Regions from separate parts of the Lentibacillus kimchii genome, predicted to be linked through region 1. Evidence: riboswitches for the same ligand, from Rfam matches in the RefSeq annotation. Region 1 holds a riboswitch; the other holds the start of a gene.
What was found. Region 1 has a riboswitch for thiamine pyrophosphate ahead of ACZ444_RS02995 (thiamine phosphate synthase). Riboswitches for the same ligand answer to the same signal wherever they lie in the genome.

Region 2: another riboswitch for thiamine pyrophosphate. It lies ahead of thiT (energy-coupled thiamine transporter ThiT); the one in region 1 lies ahead of ACZ444_RS02995 (thiamine phosphate synthase).

What each region holds. Positions count from the first base shown of each region.
Region 1 covers NZ_AP043934.1:491,614-496,754, reverse strand. The annotation lists gene ACZ444_RS03015 (PTS galactitol transporter subunit IIC) at 1-923, opposite strand, end outside; gene ACZ444_RS03010 (MoeB/ThiF family adenylyltransferase) at 962-1,975, opposite strand; gene ACZ444_RS03005 (thiazole synthase) at 1,975-2,739, opposite strand; gene thiS (sulfur carrier protein ThiS) at 2,740-2,943, opposite strand; gene ACZ444_RS02995 (thiamine phosphate synthase) at 2,985-3,587, opposite strand; TPP riboswitch at 3,683-3,791, opposite strand; gene ACZ444_RS02990 (IS1182 family transposase) at 3,968-5,141, shown strand, end outside.
Region 2 covers NZ_AP043934.1:1,173,188-1,178,328, reverse strand. The annotation lists gene ACZ444_RS06375 (hypothetical protein) at 1-1,253, opposite strand, end outside; gene thiT (energy-coupled thiamine transporter ThiT) at 1,454-2,026, opposite strand; TPP riboswitch at 2,146-2,246, opposite strand; gene ACZ444_RS06365 (hypothetical protein) at 2,328-2,690, opposite strand; gene ACZ444_RS06360 (DUF6884 domain-containing protein) at 2,710-3,165, opposite strand; gene ACZ444_RS06355 (aconitate hydratase) at 3,389-5,141, shown strand, end outside.

The DNA.
Region 1 (5,141 bases):
GATAAAACAGCCGGGTGCCCGACAGTCAGGGCGCTATCCATACCAATGTATAAATCACGGCCCGGAAAACGCCGCTTAATCATATCGCTTGCGGCTTGGGAAATCGGATTGAGTCCTTCCATTAACAGCGAAACCATTTTCGGCATCAGCACTAATACCGCTCCTGTTTTGACGGCCAGCTGCATCGTATCCGTTACGTTATAGCCAGCCAGCAGCCCGATAATCAAACCAAGTACTGTGCCGAGCACCATCGAGTCGCCTAAAAATCCGAAACGTTTCTGGATCGCTTCCGGACTGGCTTCAAGCTTATTTAAACCTGGGATTCTGTCAAACACAGCATCAAGAGGCTTTGCCAGGAAATACGAAGGAGCTGAGGCCGCATGGGGGAACGTGATCTGCTTATAGCCAAAATAATTTTCAATCTCCGGAGCCAGCAAATCGGCCAGCAGGAAAATAACCAGCACATGCACCGCAATCGTAAACAAACCTAGAGCAAAATCATTCGTCATGGCGTAAACAAGTGAGCCGGTGAACGCCACATGCCAATAGTTCCATACATCAATATTCAGCGTTTTCGTCAAACCAAACAGCAGCAGGATAAAATTAATCCCAAGAGCTATCGGAATAGCAAGACTTCCCAACGCTGTTCCATAGGAAATCGCTGAGGTAGCCGGCCAGCCTATATCAATGGTGTGCAAATCAAAATTAAAACGATTAACCATCGCTTCAGCTGCCGGTCCCAAACTGGACGTCAATAAATCAATGACCAGATTCAAGCCAACAAATCCGATGCCGACTGTCATCCCTGCGTAGAACGCATTTTTCAGTTTGGTTCCTAATAAAAGAGCAAATAAAAATATAATAATGGGTAGCATGACACTGGCTCCCAGATCAACAAACCACTGTAAGGCTTGCAAAGACACCCCCCTTTTCAGCGAAGCCGCTCCCTTTCAAATACTGATCAGGCAAAATATTGATGATAAAGCGACCTCGCCTCTGTTGCATCGTTTGTTCCATGCACGAGCACGCGTCCATCTTTGAACATAATCATCCGGTTCTGATCGGTACGAAACTGCAATAAAAACGAATTTTGGTTAACGTCACCGAGATTGGACAGATGCTTAGCGATGTCTTCCAGATTGCGTGTTTCTTTCGATGCCGGCCGAATTTGAACAGTGTCCCGGCCGCAAAGCACTTCCGTCTTCGTCTGGCTTTGACTCAGAAATGGATAGATGGGTTCTGTGCTACATGAGGGACAATCAACGAATTTAAGTTTATCGACATTGACCGATGAATGATCATTGGACCAAATATCAAATGAAATAAGTTCACGGCGCAAGTCAGACCAATTCTCTGTCAAAATCTTAAGAGCTTCAGCCGTTTGATAAGCAACAACCATTTGGACGACTGGACTGATCACACCCCCTGTGTCACAAGTCAATCCGCCTACTGGCATGCCCTGCAGCAAGCAATTTAAACAAGGCGAGCTCTGCGGCAGAATGGTATAACTAATCCCGTAACTGGCTACAATGGATCCATAAATCCAGGGAACGCTATATTTCTGCGCAGCATCATTGATAATCATGCGGATTTCAAAATTATCTGTTGCATCCATAATCAGGTCAGTATCTGGTGCGAATTGCTCCATCTCAGTCGGCGTTACATCCGCGATATGCGCTTCGATCGTTACGTCACGATTAATCGCCTGCAACCGTCTCTGAGCTGAAATGGCTTTAGGCATCTGCTGTTCGGCATCCTGTTCCGTGTACAGCTGCTGGCGCTGCAGATTGCTCCATTCAACATAATCACGGTCCACAATGGTAATCTTGCCAACGCCGGAACGGACTAATATTTCCGAATTGCCCGTTCCGAGTGCGCCGGCGCCTATCACAAGAACGTGTTTATTCTGCAGCATTTGCTGGCCATCTTCGCCAATTCCCCGAAATAGAATCTGCCGAGAATAACGTTCATTCATCAGACACTCATCCCCTCTGCCGGACTGCTGGCAGCAGCGTAGCGTTTTTTCGGGATGCGTCCAGCTTCATAGCCCAATTGGCCTGCTTGGACAGCAAGTTTCATCGCCTCAGCCATTTTCACGGGTTTTGACGCTTTCGCTACAGCAGAATTTAACAGAACGCCATCTGCCCCAAGTTCCATCGCTGTGACGACATCTTTAGGAGAACCGATTCCCGCATCTACAATGACCGGCACCGTTAAAAGTTCCGTTATCAAACTCAGATTAAGTTCATTCAGAATCCCTTGCCCGGATCCAATCGGCGAAGCACCAGGCATAACAGCATGAGCTCCTATTTCTTCAAGCCGCTGTGCCAGCACAACATCGTCAGACGTGTACGGCAGGACCGTGTAGCCTTCTTGAACCAGTTCCTCTGTTGCCTTTAACGTTTCCGTCGGATCAGGGAGCAATGTCTTGTCATCACCGATTACTTCCACTTTAATCATGTCACACAACCCTGAGGCGTTAGCCAGTTTAGCCGTGCGGACGGCTTCTTCAGCCGTCTTAGCACCTGCTGTATTGGGCAGCAAGCTATACTTCTCTACATCTAGTTTCTCCAGAAAATTCGGCTGTGACGGTTCGAATATATTCATCCGCCTGACCGAAAAAGTCAGGATATCCGCTTCTGATACATCAACAGCCTGTTTTTGTGTGTCAAAGTCGGGATATTTACCCGTCCCGAGAAATAACCGGGAATTAAATGTTTTATTACCTATCGTTAACATTTAGCCACCTCCTACAAATTGGACCAGTTCAATTTTGTCACCACTGCGAACTTCTTGCTTTTCATGCCTATCCTTATTCAAAATATCACCATTGTACTCCACAATAACGACGGTACTGCTAATATGAAAATACTGTTTCACATCCGAGACTGTCTTCACTGTCTCAGGCATATCAGTCATGTTGCCATTAATATTAAGCTGCATGTTATCACCCCCCTTTAAATGATTAAGCAAGCTTAAGGGTATCAGCCAGCTGTTAAAGCCTTTTTATAGCGCTGGACAGCATCGACGGGATTATCCGCCAGCAAAATACCGGACAGAACAGCAACGCCCGAAGCACCCGTGTCAAGAACATCGTGTACATTTTCCGGTGCTATCCCGCCAATTGCTATAACTGGAACTGACGCGCTCCGGACTGCATGCCGCAGATTTTCAAGTCCTCGTGGTTCCATACCCGGTTTTGACCCGCTCGCAAAAACATGACCATACAGTACATAATCAGCACCGTTAGCCTCGGCTTTCACAGCTTCCTGAACCGAATGAACGGAACACCCGATACGCCAATGTATATTAAGATGTCGGGCATTGGCAGCGTCCATACTCTCGTAAGTCAGCTGCACACCCCCTGTCATTTTCTCGTAAGCAGTGTCTGCATCTGTATTAACGATCACTTTGCTGCGCGGAATACCGGCTTCAGCAAGGTCATCAATCGCCTGCTTCAACTGTTCAGATGTCCATGTTTTTTCGCGTAAATGAAGCCAGTCAATATAGGTGTGAATGTCCCTGATAATCGACGTCAATTCTTCTAGTGATTGTTTGCCTGTGGAAATAACATGAAGCTCTGACATAAATGCCCCCTCTCACACACCAGCCGAACGCAAAAAACCACTTCCCAGCATGGAAAGTGGTTTCGTTTATATCGCAAATCATTAAGAGACTTGCAATGTTCACCTTGCCACTTCCCTACGCCGGCGTTAACCGTCTCAAGTTCAAAGGGTCTCAGAGTCAGTACTCTGATCTCAGCTTTTTAAAAAGCTCCCCTAGTGGGATTATTAAGATATTTTGATTTATTATTAGACTACCATAAAAATTTAGATATGAGCGAATTTCATAATTCATAGCCCTTGCGGCGCAAGGACTTAAAAACGTAAAAAAGGAAGTACCTCCCCAAATCTTGTATAATGGTAGTTGAACTAAAACATCCATAGAGATTGGAGGAATACTTCCTATGACTATTATACGACAACCAAGCTTATTTAGCATCCAAGAACTTTATGACATGGAACCTACCCAAAAGTATGAGGCGATCATTTCCGCCGTTGATTTGGATGCCATTTATCACGACATGGCTAAAAAATCCCGTTTGGGCGCGCCTGAAGAGCTGAATGTTGCAGCGATGATTATTTCCGTTTTCATTCGGTATGTTGAACGCATCCCAACCATAAAAGACCTGAAAAAACGCTTAGATGATGATATTGCCTTCAAATTGAATTGTGGATTTCTGGTTTCAGACAAGATTCCTTCGGAAGCTTCCTATTCCCGCCTTTTAACCAAGCTGAGCGAGTCAGATGCATTGGAAAAGGCCCAGGAAAAAGTTGTTCTTCAAGCCATTGCCGAAGGCTTTATCGCTGATGATACAGTCGCCATCGATGCGACTCATTTCGAAGCACGTGATCAGGCCCCGCCTAAAGAAGAAAAGGCAAAGCCGGAACCGAAAAAACGCGGCCGTAAATCCAGGGAAGAGCGTGACCAATGGCTCCAGGAACAAGCTGAGAAAGAAGCGAATCTGCCTCTTTATGACAGGAAAATCGAAGCTCAACTGGATGCATCTTTAACAGAACTTCGAGACGGTGTTCCCCGGGATCCCCAATGGGGGATCAAGAAAAACAGCGAAGGCAAAAATACATTCTGGTTTGGCTATAAAGGACATCTGGCTGTCGGCACATCAAGTCAATACATTTTACAGGCCCTTTTCTCATCAGGAAATCTAAATGATGGAAAAGCCGCAATTCCTTTATTGAAGGGGATGAATGAACGCTTGCCTCTTTCAAACTTGCGTTATCAGACGATGGATGCGGGTTATGATTTTGAACCGATTTACACGCAGGTCTATCGAATGGGCCAGCAATCTATCATTGCCTATAATAAACGCAATGAATCGGAACCCATAGGGTTTGATAAATATTTTGCCCCAACATGTTTCCGTGAACATTCGTACCGTTATGAAAGTTACGATGCCAAACATGAAACCCTGAAGTACACAAACCCAAAGGAATGCAAAGACTGCCCTTTAGCCCATGAAGACATATGCCAGAAAGTATTCAAGATGAAAATCACTAAAGACCTCAGGCGATACACAGCCCCGGCACGGGGCTCTAAAGCTTGGAACACCATCTACAAGC
Region 2 (5,141 bases), 680 kb from region 1:
CCGATCGCAGCGAGTGTTCCAGAATCAATCGACGACGTTTCCAAGGAAGCTGCCAGTGCCCCTGTCAGCGGCAAACCGGAAAATCCTGAGCCATCAAGTCCGGTAATAATACCTATAACCAATATACTGACGGCACCCAGCAAGGCATTATCCGGAACATGCTGCTGTGCAGCCTCAACAAGATCAAACAAGAACCCTGGCGCCCCTTCCTCGATACTGAGTATAGCACCGGAAAAATCGGAACTGCCCAGGAAGAAGAAGCCAGCAATCGGAATGACCGGTCCCATTGCTTTAAATGCAAAAACAAAGCCTTCTGTAATATGGTCCGCAATCGTATCCAAGGCTTTTTGGCGTCCAAATGCAATCGTTGACAGTAACAGCAGGACGACGGCCACACCACCAACAAAAGCCGCACCATCGCCACCTTCAAATCCAGACATTCGTCCGGAAGAAAGCTTCGAAAACATCATGTAAATCACAACCGCCAGCATAGCGATTGGAACCAAAACAGCAAACATTTTACTCCACATGGTGACGTGCCGCGATTCTGTTTTATTAAGAGGCTCGCCAGTTGTTTGGATCTGCTCCCCTTCGAGCTCATTCAAATCGCTGTCTTTTGATCGAATGGTTTTTCTGTAAAATACGTACGCGAATCCAATGGCCACCGCTCCGGCGATGAGTGATAAAACAAGTGCCTTATCAGCGACAACCGATGTTTCGATCCCGGCCGCTGTTGCAGATACATTAGGCGCCACTTGAACAATGTAATCGGAAGACAGTGCCATACCCTGGCCAGCCAGCGCAACAGCAACAGCTGAGGTCATAGCCGGAAGACCTGAGCGGATGGCGGCCGGAACAAGCAAGGCACAGATGAGCGGTACAGCAGGTGTTGGCCAAAAGAATAAGGAAATGACATAAGTAACACCCACCAGCAGGAAAAAGGATACATGCCCATTAACCATAAATTTCTGGATGGGCTGAATCATTCGCCTGTCAGCTCCTAAATCTCTCAACGAATGCAGGAGAGCCATCATAAATGTAATAATCAAAAATATATTAAACAGCTCTTTCGCAGCCACTAGATTAGCATTGAAAATGACCGTAAAACCATCCACCAGACTGCCCTGATATACCCAGGCAATCACAAACGTTCCAAGTAGCGACGGCAGGACAACGCCGCGGCGAAAGATCATCGTCAAAATGATCGCTAATGTGAACAGAGCATATAACCAGTGGGCCAGGGTTATCTCCACTTTAAACACTTCCTTTCTATCTGTGCTCCAGCCTATGCACGTTGAAAGAAAGCGGTGAAAACATCCATTTTGAATTGAACGCGAACTGCGGAAATGCACTGAATCGTTGTTATGAACGAAATAAAAATAGCCCTCTGTCGCAGAAGGACTATTTTTTAAATTCCGGTTCCGTAACATAATGTGAGCGGCATTGAACCAAATCAGGCTGTTTTTAATAACATTCTGGGCTGTTTATGAAATAGAAGAAAAACGACTGCTGCACTGATGACCAATGACGGAATGATATACGATATATTATAGAGCAATGAATAGACCCAGACAGATTGACCTTCCACAGCTGAATTAAAGAAGGCAACCCCAGCCGCAAAGTGAGCCAAAAACCGCAGTGAACTGCCCAAAATCACCCCAAGTGTTATATACGTAAGATAAACAGTTGTTTGCCCCGATTGAATAGCTTTTTGCACCTGCTTGGCAAAGATTCCAGCAAATCCAATTACCGTAAAGGCAAGGGCATAGTCAATGAAACCCTGAAGCGGGGTCAAGACGTAACCAGTCCCAGCCGCAACCTGCAAAATCCCCCACAAAAATCCTGACAAGAGCCCGCCTTTAAGACCCCAGCGAAATGCAAGTATAAATACAGGAATCATCGCCAATGAAATGGATCCGCCCTGTGCCCAGATTTTAAATGATAGAAACGGAATGACATCCAGCAACAAGGCCAGAGCTGTAAAGACAGCCACCTCAATTAAAAACAATGTGCGGTTTGAACGCATCGAACTCCTCCCCTTTTTGCCGGCAGCCTGTGCCGCCTGAATATGTTAAAAAACACAAAAAAAGCAATGCCAAGGGGAAGCTTTCTGATGGGAAAACTCCGCTCACATTGCTGCTGATCCATCAAAAAAGCCGCCATCCCTGCGCTAGTACTAACTAACAGGTTCGAAGGGTAAGAACTAACTCGTTCACTCTCAGCCAAAGGCTCCCCTTGAAGGCTTCTAACCTATGCTTTTTTTGCTGAATATATTATATCATACACCACACTAATTACAAGACTGTTCTGAATTCGGGGGGGTTCTATTATGATTTGTGCTTGGTATCTCTGCGGGGCGTCTGACTATATCCCTGCTGTCGTTGTAGGGGTATAATACCGTTTGTGATTTTACTGACTATAGCCATAAATATAAGTCCCGCTGCTGCGATTATGATCATGACAGCAAAAAATTGGATTATGAAGGCACCTATGCTGCTGGAAACAGCTGCTGTTATATAGCGACTGCCATAAAACAGCGTAACACCAGCAATGCTGATAATGACAATGAATGTCAGAACCGTCCCTGCCAATTGCCCCAACCGAAGTTTTTTCCAAGTATCTTTATATTTAAATGCGGCATAAATTAAATAAACAATTACAACCAGTGAAACAAATATTATTCGCGTCATTACCATCAGCTCCTGTCATTTAATGAACCGGTGTGTGTGCTTCCACCGCCCGTTTGAGTGCCTGCAGAATATAGCCGATCCCGCCGTAGTTCGCGAGCGGAAAGACCCTTGGCATACCATCAGGAAATGTTCCGTTTATCACAGGCTTGTATTTTTGACCTGTCAGCACCACAAGCCTGTCAAATTGTTTCAGCTGTTTTTCGTCTGCCTGGCATATTAATTGCGCATACGAGACAATCTCATCACTGTTTTGGTTAAACGTCACATCATACGGACCATCAACGATATCGTCCGCAAATAAAAACCCGTGTTTAGCTGACAGAATCACCCATTGATCAGTAAACATTTCTGCATATTGCCGCGTGCGTTTGTGCAGTGTACCGGTATAAGCATTTTTTGCGGGCACAGCCCCCATTTCCGGATGATTGTCCCAAATCTTTTTCCGGCCACATGGAATAATACTTAATTCCTTCATCTCGTTTCACTCCTATTTACATAAGTATAGCATGTTAACCAGAGCTGCAAAAGACAAATCGTTTTATAACGCTTGATTGCAATTGTTTGACCTTCAGAACTAACAATTCTATACTCGATGGGAGAAAGTAATAAATAGAAAGTACTTAAGATTGCTTTTCTGTTTGATTGCTTATTTACAAGGAATGACATTGTACAGTTATGATTTAAAAGGAGGAACCACATTGGCTTTGAATGTTGCACAAAAACTGATCAAAGATCACGTCGTTTCGGGCGACATGAATGCCGGGTCAGAAATTGGTCTGCAAATCGATCAGACACTGACCCAGGACGCCACAGGAACCATGGTCATGCTTGAACTTGAAGCGATGGGCCTGGACTATGCCAAAACCGAAGCTTCAGCACAGTATGTTGATCATAATCTAATCCAGGAAGATAATAAAAACCCTGATGACCATCTGTTCTTAGAAAGTTCTGCCCAGCGCTTTGGTCTTCACTTTTCAAGACCCGGAAATGGGGTTAGCCATCCTGTTCACATGCAGCGTCTCGCCGTACCTGGCAAGACTTTGCTCGGCTCGGACAGTCACACATGTGCTAACGGCTCAATGGGCATGCTTGCCATGGGTGCAGGCGGTATTGATGTGGCCATGGCCATCGCAGGTGAACCATTCCATATCACGATGCCTCAAGTTATGGGCGTTAAACTCACAGGTGACTTGCCTGACTGGGTAAGTGCGAAAGATGTGATCCTGGAAATGCTCAGACGCCATGATGTTAAAGGCGGCGTCGGAAAAATTATTGAGTACTATGGACCAGGACTTGATCATTTATCAGCCATGGATCGCCATGTCATTGCCAATATGGGAGCAGAACTGGGCGCTACAGCAACTGTTTTCCCATCGGATGACGAAGTTAAAAACTTCCTCGAACACCAGGGCCGCGGTGATGACTGGGTTGAAGTGACAGCCGACGAAGATGCTGCCTATGATATCTATGAAGAGATCAATCTGTCTGAGCTTGAACCTTTAGTTGCCCAGCCATCCAGTCCGGGCAAAGTTGTTCCAGCCAAAGAGATTGCAGGCACGCCGATCTATCAGTCCTACATTGGGTCGTCAGCCAATCCAGGATACCGCGATTTCGCTGTAGCAGCCGAGACTGTTAAAGGCCGTAAGATTGTTAATGGTGTGTCACTCGACATTAATCCGACATCCAGACAAATGCTTACCGACCTTGTAAGCAATATGCATATTGCCAATCTGCTGCAGGCTGGATCCCGATTGCATCAGGCAGGCTGCAATGGCTGTATCGGAATGGGGCAGGCACCTGCATCCGGACGAAACAGCTTACGGACAACACCACGTAACTTCCCAGGCAGATCCGGCACAAAAGAAGACAGTGTTTACTTATCCAGTCCGGAAACAGCTGCAGCATCTGCACTAACAGGTGAAATAACGGATCCGCGGACATTGGATATGCCTTATCCGAAAGTCAAAGATCCGGCTGAAACCAATAATGTGGATGACAGTTTACTGGAAAAACCGCTGCCACGGGAGGATGCTCAGAAAGTTGAACTGGTTAAAGGACCAAATATTGCCTCCATCCCAGCTATGGACAGTATGCCTGACAAACTCGAACTGCCTATAATGCTTAAAGTCGGCGACAATATTTCGACCGACGAAATTCTGGCCGGCGGTGCCCGCGTCCTGCCATATCGCAGTAACCTGCCGGAAATCGCCAAATTTACGTATGAAAATGTTGATTCAACATATGTTGACAGAGCTATGGAAGTCCGCGAAGAAACCGGGCATGCCATTGTTGGCGGATTTAACTATGGTCAAGGCTCAAGCCGTGAGCATGCCGCGCTCGCACCAAGATATCTCGGTCTGCGTGCCGTCCTTGTTAAAGATTATGCCCGTATACACTGGCAAAATCTGGTTAACTTTGGAATTCTGCCACTTCAATTCACTAACGAAGCTG